One region of the Shewanella sp. 10N.286.52.C2 genome, then DNA from elsewhere that is predicted to be linked to it. Evidence: predicted binding sites of a transcription regulator. Region 1 holds the regulator's gene; the other holds the start of a gene.
The links. The regulator FliA, encoded in region 1, starts transcription of late flagellar genes. The targets are predictions, from matches to a motif close to CTAAAGNTNNNNNNNNNNNNGCCGATA.
Positions count from the first base shown of each region.

Region 2: BCU94_RS14050 (VC2046/SO_2500 family protein) is a predicted target of FliA. The motif match lies at 4,880-4,906, and genes of this name have one in related genera.

Region 1 covers NZ_MCTV01000002.1:65,137-72,630, reverse strand. Annotated here, with positions in the region: gene flhF (flagellar biosynthesis protein FlhF) at 1-479, shown strand, start outside; gene BCU94_RS01185 (MinD/ParA family protein) at 484-1,365, shown strand; gene BCU94_RS01180 (RNA polymerase sigma factor FliA) at 1,358-2,077, shown strand; gene cheY (chemotaxis response regulator CheY) at 2,119-2,502, shown strand; gene BCU94_RS01170 (protein phosphatase CheZ) at 2,517-3,254, shown strand; gene BCU94_RS01165 (chemotaxis protein CheA) at 3,271-5,535, shown strand; gene BCU94_RS01160 (chemotaxis response regulator protein-glutamate methylesterase) at 5,559-6,716, shown strand; gene BCU94_RS01155 (hypothetical protein) at 6,730-7,134, shown strand; gene BCU94_RS01150 (ParA family protein) at 7,208-7,494, shown strand, end outside.
Region 2 covers NZ_MCTV01000039.1:47,492-54,985, forward strand. Annotated here, with positions in the region: gene BCU94_RS14005 (GNAT family N-acetyltransferase) at 1-441, shown strand, start outside; gene rrtA (rhombosortase) at 438-1,079, opposite strand; gene queC (7-cyano-7-deazaguanine synthase QueC) at 1,095-1,787, opposite strand; gene queE (7-carboxy-7-deazaguanine synthase QueE) at 2,131-2,799, shown strand; gene BCU94_RS14025 (PLP-dependent cysteine synthase family protein) at 2,878-3,945, opposite strand; tRNA gene BCU94_RS14030 (tRNA-Tyr) at 4,222-4,306, opposite strand; tRNA gene BCU94_RS14035 (tRNA-Tyr) at 4,437-4,521, opposite strand; tRNA gene BCU94_RS14040 (tRNA-Tyr) at 4,618-4,702, opposite strand; tRNA gene BCU94_RS14045 (tRNA-Tyr) at 4,732-4,816, opposite strand; gene BCU94_RS14050 (VC2046/SO_2500 family protein) at 4,940-5,443, shown strand; gene BCU94_RS14055 (DUF406 family protein) at 5,643-5,930, shown strand; gene BCU94_RS14060 (EAL domain-containing protein) at 6,184-7,494, shown strand, end outside.

The DNA of each region.
Region 1 (7,494 bases):
CAGTTAAACAAGCACATGATTTAACTGAATTAGAACAAATTCTTTATCAGTTTAAGAATCGTAAGTTAGTATTGATTGACACTGCGGGTATGGGGCAACGAGATTTACGCCTTTATCAGCAGTTAGATGATTTGATGGCAAACACCAGAATACCCATTCGTAGTTATTTGGTGATGTCGGCAACCTCTCAACGAAGAGTGTTACTCGATGCCGTAGAACATTTTAAAAGAATCCCGTTATCTGGGTGTATACTGACAAAATTAGATGAGTCAGTATCTATTGCTGGCGCATTAAGTGTATTAATCCAAAATGGGTTGCCACTAAGTTATGTTACTGATGGGCAGCGTGTTCCAGAAGATATGCAGGTTGCCGATACGCTTTCATTAGCAAGACAAGCGTTAGCAGCACTTAACGAAACAAAACCTCAAACGTCACCTGACACTGCGTGGTCAAATGACATGGCCTATGCATTCGAGTAAAGATATGACCCGAGATCAAGCAAGTGGTTTACGTATGATGAATCAACCAAATAACGATAAAGTAAAAGTAATTGCAGTCAGCGGTGGTAAAGGCGGCGTGGGTAAAACCAGTGTGTCGATTAATACCGCGGTAGCACTTGCTGAGAAAGGCAAACGGGTTTTAGTACTCGATGCCGATTTAGGACTCGCCAACGTTGATGTGATGTTAGGTATTCGAGCTGAGAAAAACTTATCTCACGTATTATCTGGCGAAGCAGAATTAGACGACATTATTGTTCGAGGCCCGAAAGGCATTGGTATTGTACCTGCCACATCAGGCACTCAAGCGATGGTGGAATTGACCCAAGCGCAACATGTTGGATTAATTCGTGCCTTTAGCGATATGAAAACCCAGTTTGATATTTTAATCGTTGATACCGCAGCGGGTATCTCTGATATGGTGCTGAGTTTTTCCCGTGCCTCACAAGATGTATTGATTGTAGTTTGTGATGAACCGACATCAATAACCGATGCCTATGCCCTGATCAAAATATTAAGTCGTGAGCACGGTGTGTTCCGCTTCAAAATTGTGGCAAATATGGTGCGCAGTTTGCGAGAAGGCATGGAGTTATTCGCCAAGTTAAGTAAAGTAACCGATAGATTTTTAGATGTGGCTTTAGAGCTTGTTGCGACAGTGCCATTTGATGAAAATTTACGTAAATCAGTACGTAAGCAGAAGTTGGTTGTGGAAGCATTTCCAAAATCACCAGCAGCCATTGCTTACCACGGTTTAGCCAATAAAATCATGAGCTGGCCTGTGCCACAGCAGCCTGGTGGTCATCTAGAGTTCTTTGTTGAACGTCTTGTTCAGCGCAAAGAAGTAAAAGAGGATACACCGAGTGAATAAAGCCGCCGCGTATACTCAGTTTGATAATAAAACCTCAATTGTTGAACAGTATGCACCGCTGGTAAAAAGAATTGCACATCATATGTTGGCAAGGCTGCCAGCATCGGTACAACTTGATGACTTATTGCAAGCTGGGATGATGGGGCTGCTGGAAGCATCATCAAAGTTTGATGGCTCTAAAGGCGCCAAATTTGAAACCTTTGCTGGGATCCGAATTCGTGGTTCGATGATCGACGAAATTCGCCGTGGTGATTGGGTGCCGCGCTCGGTACATCGTAACCAACGCCGTGTTGCACAAGTTATCGATGAACTGGGTCAAGAATTAGGTCGTGATGCCAGAGATACTGAAATCGCAGAAAAATTGGAAATATCTCTTGAAGAGTATCACCATATTTTAAACGATGTTTCAGTAGGAAAAGTTATTGGGATTGAAGACTTAGGTGTTTCAGAAGATGTGATTGTGTCTGATGAATTAACTGAGGATGAAAGTTTTGATTCTTTAGCCGAAGTGCAGTTTAAATCGGCATTAGCACAAGCAATTACCACATTACCCGAAAGAGATGCGCTAGTTTTGTCGCTATATTATGACGAAGCGTTAAATTTAAAAGAAATCGGTGCCGTTCTTGAGGTCAGCGAGTCGCGTGTTAGCCAGATTTTAAGTCAGGCAATGCTGCGTCTCAAAGGCAAACTCAAGCATTGGACACAGGTATAATTACTAATAAGAGCAACGAATTAAGCTCACCGGAGGAAACCTTGGACAAGAATATGAAGATACTGATTGTTGATGATTTTTCAACAATGAGACGTATCATAAAGAACTTGTTGCGAGACTTGGGATTTAATAATACTCAAGAAGCAGATGATGGCAATACCGCACTACCGATGTTACAAAAAAGCGATTTTGACTTTGTCGTAACCGATTGGAATATGCCGGGTATGCAAGGGATTGATTTGTTAAAAGCCATTAGAGCTGACGATTCATTAAAACACTTGCCAGTATTAATGGTAACAGCAGAAGCAAAACGTGAACAAATTATTGCCGCAGCGCAAGCTGGCGTTAATGGCTATGTGGTTAAACCTTTTACCGCAGCAACGTTAAAAGAAAAACTCGATAAAATCTTTGAACGTTTAGCCTAAGCAAAGGATAAGTTATGCAGGCAGCAATATCAGGGCTCATAGATCTTGAGCAAGCCCAGCAACTTGTTAAATTGCTTGAAGATGGACAACAAGAGCAAGCTGATGCGGTCATTCGTGACCTGTCAGTGCCAATACAACGTGAACTGTTTGATGAAGTTGGCAAGCTGACCCGTCAGTTACACAGTTCACTAAATGACTTTCAATTGGATACCCGTCTGGTTGAACTTGCTAACCATGAAATACCCGATGCAAAAGAAAGACTCAACTTTGTCATTGATATGACAGAGCAAGCTGCAAATAAAACCATGGATGCAGTTGAAGAATGTTTACCTTTGGCCGATACAATAATAAATAACATTCAATCGGTCACGCCAATGTGGGACAAATTGATGCGTAGGGACATTTCCTTAGTGGAATTTAAGTCCTTGTGTCATGACGTTCAACATATCATGTCCCATAGCGAACATGATTCAAATCGACTAAGAGAACTGCTCAATCAAATATTGATGGCGCAAGATTTTCAAGATTTGACTGGCCAAATGATCCGCCGAGTTATTGACTTAGTCATCGAAGTTGAAAGCAGTTTAGTGTCTATGCTGACAATCTTTGGCGAAAATGCAGCCGACTCGGATCGAGTCATTGATGATAATAAAATTGAAGCAGAAGGCCCTATCTTAAATGCTGACACCCGCGAAGACGTGGTGACTGGCCAAGATGAAGTGGATGATCTGCTATCAAGTCTGGGTTTCTAATTAGGAGTCAAATTTAATGTCTTTTGATGTTGATGAAGAGATACTCCAGGACTTTTTGATTGAAGCTGGTGAAATTTTAGAGCTTCTACAAGAGCAACTCGTCGCTCTTGAAAATAATCCTGATGATGCTGATTTACTGAATGCGATTTTTAGAGGTTTTCATACTGTAAAAGGTGGCGCAGGCTTTTTGAGCTTAGGCCCTATGGTCGATGTGTGCCACGAAGCTGAAAATACCTTTGACTTACTGCGAACGGGTAAGCGTCAAGTAAATGCCGAATTGATGGACATCATTTTGCAAGCTGTTGATGCGATTAATTCGATGTTTGCACAGACCCAGCAAGGTCAGCCACAAGATGATGCCGACGCCGACTTATTAGCTCGTTTAAAGCTGTTAAGTTCTGGAGCGCCATTAGCCTCAGAGCTTGCCAGCACGCCCGAAGACGCGTTAATTGCTGAAGAGGCTTTAATTGAAGAGACTTTAATTGAAGAGACTTTAGCTGAAGTTGAGCCGATTGCTGAAGACTCTGAAGCATCAGTGGGCTCTATTGATGATATCGACGAGAGTGAATTTGAAGCCTTACTCGATGCACTTCATGGCGCAGGAAACAGTCCTACCTCTAATTCAACAAAAGACCTTATTGATGATACCTCGAGTGCTTCAGTCGCTAATGGTGACACTGCTGTTGCCAGTGATGAAATCAGTGATGATGAGTTTGAAGCCTTACTGGATGAATTGCACGGCGCTGGTAGTTTTAAAGCCGCGAGTACCCCAATTGCAGAAGTAAAACCTGCGGTAATAGAACAAGATCCAATTGTTGATGGCGATGATATTACCGACGATGAGTTCGAAAAGTTATTAGACGAATTACATGGTAAAGGTGCCGCTCCTCTGGCTGTTAGCCTAGCGCCTTCAGCAGTTACTCCCGCAACTCCTGCAACTCCCGTTTCAATGCCCGCAGATATTGCGCCATCAAAAGCCGTCTCAAACACAGCTGCGCCAGCACAGCCAAGTGCGACAGACACAAAACCAGTGCCAGCCACTAAAGCTGCCGCGCCAGTAAAAAAAGCAGAACCTGCTAAAACCCAAGGTGCCATGCCACAGGGTGAAACCACCGTAAGGGTTGATACTTCGCGCCTTGACCAAATTATGAATATGGTTGGTGAGCTGGTGCTGGTACGAAACCGCTTAGTGAGTTTAGGTATTTCTCGCGATGATGAAGAAATGTCGAAAGCACTTGCCAATTTAGATCTGGTTACTGCCGACCTACAAGGCGCGGTAATGAAGACCCGCATGCAGCCAATTAAGAAAGTATTTGGCCGCTTCCCAAGAGTGGTTCGCGATTTAGCCAGAACACTGAATAAAGAAATTGATTTAATCATGGTAGGTGAAGATACCGATCTTGATAAAAATCTAGTTGAAGCACTGGCAGATCCATTAGTCCATTTAGTACGTAACTCGGTTGATCATGGCATTGAAATGCCTATTACTCGCGAAGCGAATGGCAAACCAAGAACCGGTACGATAACTCTTTCTGCAAGCCAAGAAGGCGACCATATTCTTCTTAAAATTGAAGATGATGGCGCAGGGATGGATGCCGATAAGCTAAAAGAAATCGCCATTAGCCGCGGGGTTCTAGACGAAGAATCAGCCGCAAGAATGACTGATAATGAAGCTTATAACTTAATTTTTGCCCCAGGTTTTTCAACCAAAGTTGAAATTTCAGATATTTCAGGCCGCGGCGTTGGAATGGACGTGGTGAAAACCCGCATCAGCCAATTAAACGGCACAGTGCATATTGATTCGGTAAAAGGCCAAGGCACCATTTTAGAAATTAAAGTGCCACTGACATTAGCGATTATGCCCACATTAATGGTGGATGTTGCTAAGCAGGTGTTTGCCTTACCGCTTTCAAGCGTTAATGAAATTTTCCACCTCGATTTAACTAAAACTAATGTTGTCGATGGTCAGCTCACCGTCATAGTGCGCGATAAAGCCGTGCCACTGTTTTATTTAGAGCAATGGTTACATCGCAACAAGACCACGCTTACTCATGGCGATAAAAAGCAAGGCCATGTAGTGATTGTGCAACTTGGTACCATGCAAATTGGTTTTGTGGTTGATGCATTAATCGGTCAAGAAGAAGTTGTGATTAAGCCTTTAGGCAGTATGCTGCAAGGTACGCCGGGTATGGCAGGGGCAACAATTACCTCCGATGGAGGTATTGCATTGATCCTTGATGTACCGGGTTTATTAAAATATTACGCCAAAAGTAAAAGATAAAATTCCAATTGATAAGGAATGAAATGGCTACCAAAGTTTTAGTTGTTGATGATTCAAGTTTCTTTAGACGTCGAGTCAGCGAAATAGTGAATCAAGATGACGACCTCGAAGTGGTGGGTGTTGCAGTCAATGGCCAAGAAGCCATCGACATGGCTGAGAAATTAAAGCCACAAGTCATCACCATGGATATCGAGATGCCAGTGATGGACGGCATTACTGCTGTGCGTAAAATAATGGCAACTAACCCAACACCGATACTGATGTTTTCGTCTTTAACCCATGATGGCGCTAAAGCGACGCTTGATGCGCTTGATGCCGGCGCATTGGATTTTTTACCGAAACGCTTTGAAGATATAGCCTCTAAAAAAGAAGAGGCCATTAAGCTACTGCAACTAAGGGTTAAAACCTTAGGCAGAAGACGATTATATAAGCCATTACCAAGAACGGTTACAGCTCGAAATGCAGCAGATGCAGCTAACCCTGCAAGCTTGAGAACCACATTAGCATCGAAACCGGCCTTAAATAATCGCTCGCAAGCGAATAATTCACAGGCCAGTAGCGCCCAAAACGTGTGTTCTGCCAGCGCCATTAGAGCGAGCGGTAAAAAATATAAAGCCTTGCTGATAGGCACTTCAACGGGTGGGCCTGTTGCACTGCAAAAAGTCTTAACGGCATTTCCTGCAAATTACCCACACCCAATATTACTTATTCAGCACATGCCGGCTGCGTTTACGCCTGCTTTTGCCAGTCGCTTAAATAGCTTATGTCAGATTACGGTAAAAGAAGCGCAAAATGGGGATGTACTGCAACCCGGTTGTGCTTATTTAGCCCCAGGTGGCATGCAATTGATGGTGGAGCGAAGTGGTTCATTTGGACGTTTAAAAGTTATCGCCGGTAATGCCGAGATGAACTACAAACCCAGTGTGGATATTACCTTTGCATCAGCCTCAAAAGTGTTTGGCGGTGATGTATTAGCGGTTGTACTTACCGGTATGGGCGCAGATGGCAGAGAAGGCGCCAGAATGCTGAAAGCCGCTGGAGCAACGATTTGGGCACAAGATGAAGCTAGTTGTGTGGTGTATGGTATGCCGCAAGCGGTTACCGTAGCAGGTTTATCAACTCATTCCATTGCTATCGACAGTATGGCGGAGTCCATTATCAAAGAGACGGCCCGTGGCTAAGGTCAACAAGGCAATGAACACCCAACAAATGTCAGTGGTGTTTTTATTGATTATCGCGGTTATTACGCTGGCAGGATTATATTTTGAGGCGGCAAAAACTAACCGCGAATTGTCTCAACAAGTTGCGCAACTAAAAGCATCGCAAGTGTTGTTAATGGTGCCTGATGAGCAGGCAGCGGACATTGCTGCTTGGCTTGGAAAACATCCAGAACCCACCAAAGCATTAGTGCAAAAGGCGGCGAATGGTGAAGCGGTGACATTAAGCCTAGGGCCTGGATCGACAGCTGAAAATAACCAGCACTTTCAGCCACAGGAACAGCAGAATATACAAACGCTTGAAAACGCTCAAGGGGTAAAAGTAATCCCCTTACCCCATGGTGGGATCAGGATAACCACCCGTGAATCAGACTCACTTTAGAGCAGATTGTAATCTAGTGTAGTCAGTTAATAATCAATTGAATAATAACAATAATAAAGCTATGAGGCGTCATTTGAAAGTTTGGACAATCGCAAATCAAAAAGGCGGCGTAGGTAAAACAACTACGGTTGCCAGCCTTGCTGGCGCGTTAATTAAGCGTGGTCAAAGGGTATTGATGATTGATACAGACCCTCATGCATCGCTAGGTTATTATTTAGGGATTGATTCTGAGCAAATCCCCAGTTCACTTTACGATATTTTTTTGGCGCATAAGCCGTTATCTTTAGCGGATGTTGAAAAGCATATTGTGCCGACCTCAATTGATGGTTTAGATCTTATTCCTGCCTCAATGGCGCTAGC
Region 2 (7,494 bases), on a different contig from region 1:
AACAAGGGTTATGTTATTTCAACGGATCAAAATAAATTAGATATCAGTGTTATTCACGGTTTTATCTCACAAAGCTATTGGGCCAAAGGGATGCCGATAACAGTATTAGCCAAGGCCATTGAGCATTCTTTGTGCTTTGGGGTATTTACTGACCAAGACCAGCAAGTTGGTTTTGCCCGCCTTATCACAGATAGAGCCACATTCGCCTATCTAGCTGATGTGTTTATTACTGATCAACATCGGGGAATTGGCCTAAGTAAGTTACTCATCGAAAAGGTGATAAGTCACCCCGATATACAGGGATTAAGGAGAATGATGCTGGCCACAAGGGATGCTCATGGCCTTTACGCTCAGTATGGTTTTCTGCCGATAGATAATCCCGAAATATTAATGCAAATTTGGCGGCCAAACATTTATCAGCAAGCACAAAATGATACTTAATTGTGGCTTGTTGACAGTGTTTGAGCGCGCTTTAAATAACCACTTAATGGCAACCAAATTAACCCGCACAATAACCCACTTACGACGCCAATTAAGTGAGACTCTGTGGCGACTCTGGCATTGATCAGCTCACTGACGCTGTCACTGGCGCCAAAATAGGTTTCATAACCAGCTTTGATGATGACCCCTAACAATAACAAATAGCCTGATTTAAAGCCTTTTCGGATATCAAGTAGCGCGCCAAAAGTGAAAAGTCCGTGTAATAGCCCGCTTAGCCCCACATAACCCTTTAGTTCTGGGTAAAACCAATATAAGCCGAGTCCTTCAAGCATTGCCAAACTCAAAAATAAGCCTGCGAGTTTAACGCTATGCTGTTTGTAGTGGGTCTCATGCAAAAACAAAATCACCCAAAAACCGGCTAGGTTCATTAGTAAATGCCACAAGTTAGTATGCAGAATATTACCACTAAGCAGTCGCCACCATTCACCTTGGGTAATTGAGTCATAGCGATAAGCCAGTAAACTGTCGATATCTATTTGTGCAAGAGGCAGTAAATTTAAGGCAAATAATGCCGCGCAAATGACGCTCACTATAGTTGCAAAAACATATACGCCAATTTGAGTTTGCTTATTTGCCATGTCAGTAACCCTATTTTAAGCTTTAGCCATTTTTTGATTAAGCTCAGCCATTACAGTGTCAGCGTTAGCTAAATAATCATCTAAACCACGTTGGCGAAGGGTGCAGGCTGGGCAATCGCCACAACCACAGCCCTTTATGCCGTTGTAACAGGTAAGGGTTTCATTTCTGACTAAGGTTAATGCTTGGTATTTATCTGCTAGTGCCCATGTTTCAGCTTTGTTTAGCCACATTAACGGGGTGACAATTTGTAATGGTTTATCCATACCTAACGCCAATGATTGCTGCATAGACTTGATAAATTCATCACGACAATCAGGATAGCCAGAAAAGTCTGTTTCACACACGCCAGTGATAATGGCATCGCACCCTAACTGATAAGCATAAATGCCCGCTAAGGTTAAAAAGAGAATATTGCGCCCAGGGACGAAGGTATTAGGCAGTCCATTATTCATGATCTCATGGGATACCGGAATTGAATCTCGAGTAAGCGCAGACACCGCAAGCTCATTGAGTAAACCCACATCCATGACTTTATGGCTGGCAATGTTTAATTCTTTAGCAAGTGATTGAGCAATTTCAATTTCTTCACGGTGACGCTGGCCATAATCAAAGGTGATGGCATGCACTTCGTCATATTGAGACATTGCTTGAATGAGGCAGGTTGTAGAGTCCTGACCTCCGCTAAATACGACAATTGCTTTAGACATTTTTTTCACCATATAAAATTTAGATATCTACATGTTCCCAGAGCAGACTCATTGAAACAGTTAGTTAATTGAAGCCGTTGATTACGGGCTAAATTATAACGACATTAAGGATAACTTTCATGGTTATTTAACTTTTGATTAGTAGAATTTTAGTGAGATTTTTATAGCAGTGACCTTTTTGTAAAAGCGGCTATTAATAGGCTGATTAATAATCAGCTTTCATCAGACATATGTAATTAGTTGGCAGGTAATCTAATAAGCAGTCATTATCATGGCCGTTAATGGTTGCAGCTACAGTGAAAATACACTATAAATGCGCCCTTACTGAGAATAAGGCAGCTAAATGAAATATCCAGTTAATGAAGTTTTTGAAACCATCCAAGGTGAGGGCACCTTTACCGGCGTTCCAGCAATTTTTGTTCGTTTGCAAGGTTGTCCTGTTGGTTGTGCTTGGTGTGATACCAAACAGACTTGGGATGTATTAGAAGCAAATAAGGTATCTCAAGAACAAGTTATTGCTGTTGATGGCACCATTGGTCGCTGGGCAAATCATGATGCGCATTCGTTATTAACGGCATTTACTGATAAAGGTTTTACTGCGAAACATATTGTCATTACTGGTGGTGAGCCATGCTTATATGATTTAAGTGACTTGACCAGCCAATTGATTGAAGCTGGCAATAGTGTGCAGATTGAAACCAGTGGTACTTTCGAGATTCATTGTCATGAGCAAGTCTGGGTTACCGTGTCACCAAAAGTAAATATGAAAGGCGGCTATAAAGTCTTAAAGGCGGCGCTAGAGCGCGCTAATGAAATTAAGCATCCCATCGCCACCCAAAACCATATTGATGAACTTGATGAGTTATTAGTGGATATTGATGTATCTAATAAAACCATTTGTTTACAGCCTATTAGTCAAAAACCTCGGGCAACTGAACTTGCCATGAAAACCTGTATAAGCCGTAATTGGCGCTTATCAATTCAGACCCATAAATATTTAGATATCGATTAACTAACATATTGAAAAATAATCCCGCCTAATGTCAATTGGGCGGGGTTATTTTTTATAACTGATTTTATGGCTAAATTTTTATAACTTCCCCAAACAACCACTGCTGTTAAAATGTTGCAACTCTAGGTCAAATTCTTCAGTACAACCGATATTGTTATTAATCCATTCATTATTATAATAGGTATCTAAATAGCGCTCACCAGAATCACACAGCAAGGTCACTAACGAGCCTGTTTCGCCTTTTTGTTTCATCTGACAGGCTAACTGCAACACGCCATATAAATTAGTCCCCGTTGATGGCCCTACCTTACGGCCAATATGCTGTGCTAACCAGTTCATGGTCGCAATGGATGCTGCATCAGGGATTTTTTTCATTTCATCCACTACACCTGCGATAAAAGACGGTTCAACCCTTGGGCGACCGATGCCTTCAATATTACTGCCTTTATCGCTGGTAATACTTGCATCACCATTTATATAGTAGTCATAGAATACCGAATTTTCAGGGTCTACCACGCACAGCTTAGTATCAAGTTGTTGGTAATTAAGGTAGCGGCCAATGGTTGCTGAGGTACCGCCAGTGCCTGGGCTCATCACAATCCATGCTGGAATTGGATGTGGCTCTTTTTGCATCTGATTAAAGATAGAGTCAGCAATATTGTTATTGCCGCGCCAATCGGTGGCGCGCTCAGCATAGGTAAATTGATCCATATAATGGCCATTGAGTTGCGCTGCTAGGCGCTGAGATTCTGCATATATTTGGTCAGTTTTGTCGACGAAATGACAACTACCACCATAAAACTCAATTTGTTGGATTTTCTTTTTCGCGGTTGTGGCTGGCATTACCGCAATGAACGGTAGGCCAAGTAACCGAGAAAAGTATGCTTCAGATACTGCAGTACTGCCAGATGATGATTCTATGATGGTGGTATTTTCATTAACCCATCCATTTGAAATCGCATACAGAAACAAAGAGCGGGCTAAACGGTGTTTTAAACTGCCAGTTGGATGGGTGCTTTCATCTTTAAGATAAATGTCGATGCCAGTTAATTGTGGAAGTTCTAACTTAATTAAATGTGTATCGGCGCTGCGCTGAAAATCAGCTTCTATTTTAGCTATGGCTTGATTAACCCATTGTTTAGACATCTGACATCCTAAGTTTGCTGTAATCGGATTATCTTAAAGATAAATAACAAGATCAGGAAGTTAAATTCTAATGTTTTATGAACAAGGCTACATTTTGACGCTAGACAGCAAATTAATAATCGATATCAATAAATGACTAGGATAAGGCTGTGAAGTTGAAACTAAGCAAATCTTGATGATAAAACTGAAGTGAAACTACTGAGAATTGAAATTGAGCTAATTTGAATGAGCTAATTTGAATGAGCTAACTTGATGAACTGAAGTGACTAAAAGAAATGGTGGAGGGAGAAGGATTCGAACCTTCGAAGGCTGAGCCGTCAGATTTACAGTCTGATCCCTTTGGCCACTCGGGAACCCCTCCACATATTTTTTCTTTTTTACGTCAATCTAACTGGGTATAACTTTACATTTATATCTTTAAATATTAGCAATCAATTTTAACTATGTTGACCACATAAATAAAATCAATTTTAAATATTTTTGCTAATGAATGGTGGAGGGAGAAGGATTCGAACCTTCGAAGGCTGAGCCGTCAGATTTACAGTCTGATCCCTTTGGCCACTCGGGAACCCCTCCACATATTTTCATTAACGCTGTTACTTTTTACTCGTGTTACCTCTAATTTATGCTGGCCACATAAAATAGATTTTTAATGAAGCATAAACCGATAAATGGTGGAGGGAGAAGGATTCGAACCTTCGAAGGCTGAGCCGTCAGATTTACAGTCTGATCCCTTTGGCCACTCGGGAACCCCTCCACGAAACGGTATATTTATCATTGTGCAAATGGTGGAGGGAGAAGGATTCGAACCTTCGAAGGCTGAGCCGTCAGATTTACAGTCTGATCCCTTTGGCCACTCGGGAACCCCTCCTCAATTGCGGCGGCAATAGTAGTCACGAATTAAATATAAGTAAAGGAAAAATCGAAAATAATGCTCAAGTATTTGTTTAAGTGGTCGATAAAATATCAACCTTGATAAATTTGATGTAAATATATGCAAATTGAGTCGCCATTAGTCAACGAACTGCAATTAGGCAATCGCCTTAATGATGCAGTTGAACACCATAGAAGAGGCGAATTCGCGCTACTACTTTCTATGTTGTCTAATGACGCTTGCGATATGGCGCAATTTCAAGTCGATAAAAATTTATCCATTGATGAAAAATTATATAAACAGTTACATATTCCTAAACCCCAAGCATTAGTGTGCGATATATCTCAGCAACAGGCGATTAATCATGCCGGTGATTTTTATGAAAGCGGTTTAAGCCAATTTCATTTACAGCAGGCGTTAAAACCTGAAGCTGTAGTGACGCGGGGAAAATATGATGAAGATTTGCAAATCACCTTAGCGAATTGTGATCTACTGACTAAACTTAAGCACCAACAATTAGTCCCAGATACATCAGCTCTAGCGCAAACTGAATTTCTTGAGCAATTAACCATACAAAGAAAGATGAGCGAAACCCTAGCATCACAACTTTATGCCGTTGCCTAGTTAATGCAGGTGCTTAGTAAATGCCGTGGCAGTGATTAAGCCGTTACTTGAGTTAGTTGCTACTAAGCGTTAAGCGCCCGCTGGTTAGACAGCCCCAATTAGGTGTATTACTGATTGGTAATATTGTGAGGCATATAAAAATTTTATTTCAGTTTTTGGGCTATGCTGACGTTTTAATGTGTATTGATAGGTGATAAAAGTGATAAAAACGATTACTAAGCAAGAAGTACAAGTCAGTGACAACTGTAATGATTGTGGCAGCTTTGTCGATATTGGTGCTGTTATCGAAGAAGAAGATACACAACTTATCTTGCAAGTTGATGGTGAAAACTTTCAGCAAATTGCAGATGACTTAGTTAGCAAAGCCAAAGAACGTTTTAGCAATGTCAAAGTACAGCAGCAAGTAACCGAGCAAGATGCGGTGGTTACTTTTGAATTTGACGTTACGGTAGAAAAAATGATTTTCCAATTAGAAAACGGCCTTTAATTAGTCGTTTCTATGAGGTGTTGAAGGTTACAACTTGCTGTTTTAAAATAGGAAGTGTAACCTTCACTTACCGAAGTTGAGTAAAATTCAACATCATGATTTTGATAAAATCATTTTTGTAAATATCTCTTTTTAGCAACACTTCTTAACATTTTTAGAGTGTTATTAACGGCTAAGTTCCGTTATTTTGAGTAGAAAAAACCTCCACAGAAAGAGGTTTACCCGACTGTTAAGTTGTCCTTTGGGAATAATAATGAAGCAAACTGAGCAACAACATTTATTAGAGTTAATTGTAAACTCTGTCGCCAAAGAACAAGGCGACTTTAAACAGACCTCAGAGTTAGTCTGTAAATTACTACTAAAGTTTTTTAATGCTAGTAGCGTTTCAGTTATTTCATTACGTAACAAGTCACTAAAGCAAGAAATCATTGCTTGTCTGTCTGCTGATGACAGCCTAAAACAATTAATTTACCAACACCGCAACGATAATCTTGTTGCAAATGCCTACTTTGATGATATACGCCGTTACCGTCATATTGTCAGTGACAGTTCTCAAACTGACACCCGTCTGCAGGGCTTAAGTGCTTATTATAAGCAAGCCAATGTTCACGCAAATTTAGATGTTGCCATCCGTATCAATGGTCATATAGAAGGGCTATTGTGCATTGAGTTTGAACATCCTCTAAAGCTAACAAGCGATCAAATACAATTTGCTTGTCAATTTGCCGATCAATTGGCTTTAACCCTTGCCACCCGCTATGCCTACGATAAAGATGAGCGAATAACACTATTTCACAGTGCTACAGAGCAAGCTAAGCATGTATTGATGCTTATTAATCTTAAAACCCAAATTATTGAATATATAAATCCAGCTCATGAAAAAATGACTGGCCTAAGTCGCGATATTGTTCAAGATAATCAATTAGTCAGCTTAGATTTTTTTCGTGGCAAACGAGAGCTTGCTGATGAAATGACCCAAGCGTTAATCAATGGCAATGTGGTAGAAGGTGAAAGTGAGCTAACTCGTCTTGATGGCTCGAACTACTGGGTGCAGTATCAAGCCAACCGCTTTGTCACTGAGCAAGGAAACGATTACGCCTTAGTGTCATGCCTTGATGTTACTGCTCAGCGTAAAAGCAAAGAGCAGCTTGAGCATCTTGCTTGGAATTGCAGCCTCACCGGCCTGAGTAATCGCCTTCATTTTACTCAGCAATTAGAAAGGCTCTCACAAGGCACGTTGATCCTTATCGACTTAATGGGCTTTAAGCGGTTTAATGATACCAATGGTCATGAGCAAGGCGATGCCTTGTTATCCGAAGTCGCTCGACGATTAAAGCATTTTGCTAACAGCCATGATGCTATTGATGTGGCGCGAGTCGGCAGTGACGAATTTGCAATGATTTTACCGCAATTTGATGCTGCTGAATTACTCGAGAACAATATTAATAAGTTATATCAACAATTACTGGTCACCTCGGTAATTGGTCGTGAAAAAGTTGACCCTAAAGCGGCGCTAGCCATTGTTGATATAGCTGCGGTTGCAGATCAGTTTTCACCACTATCC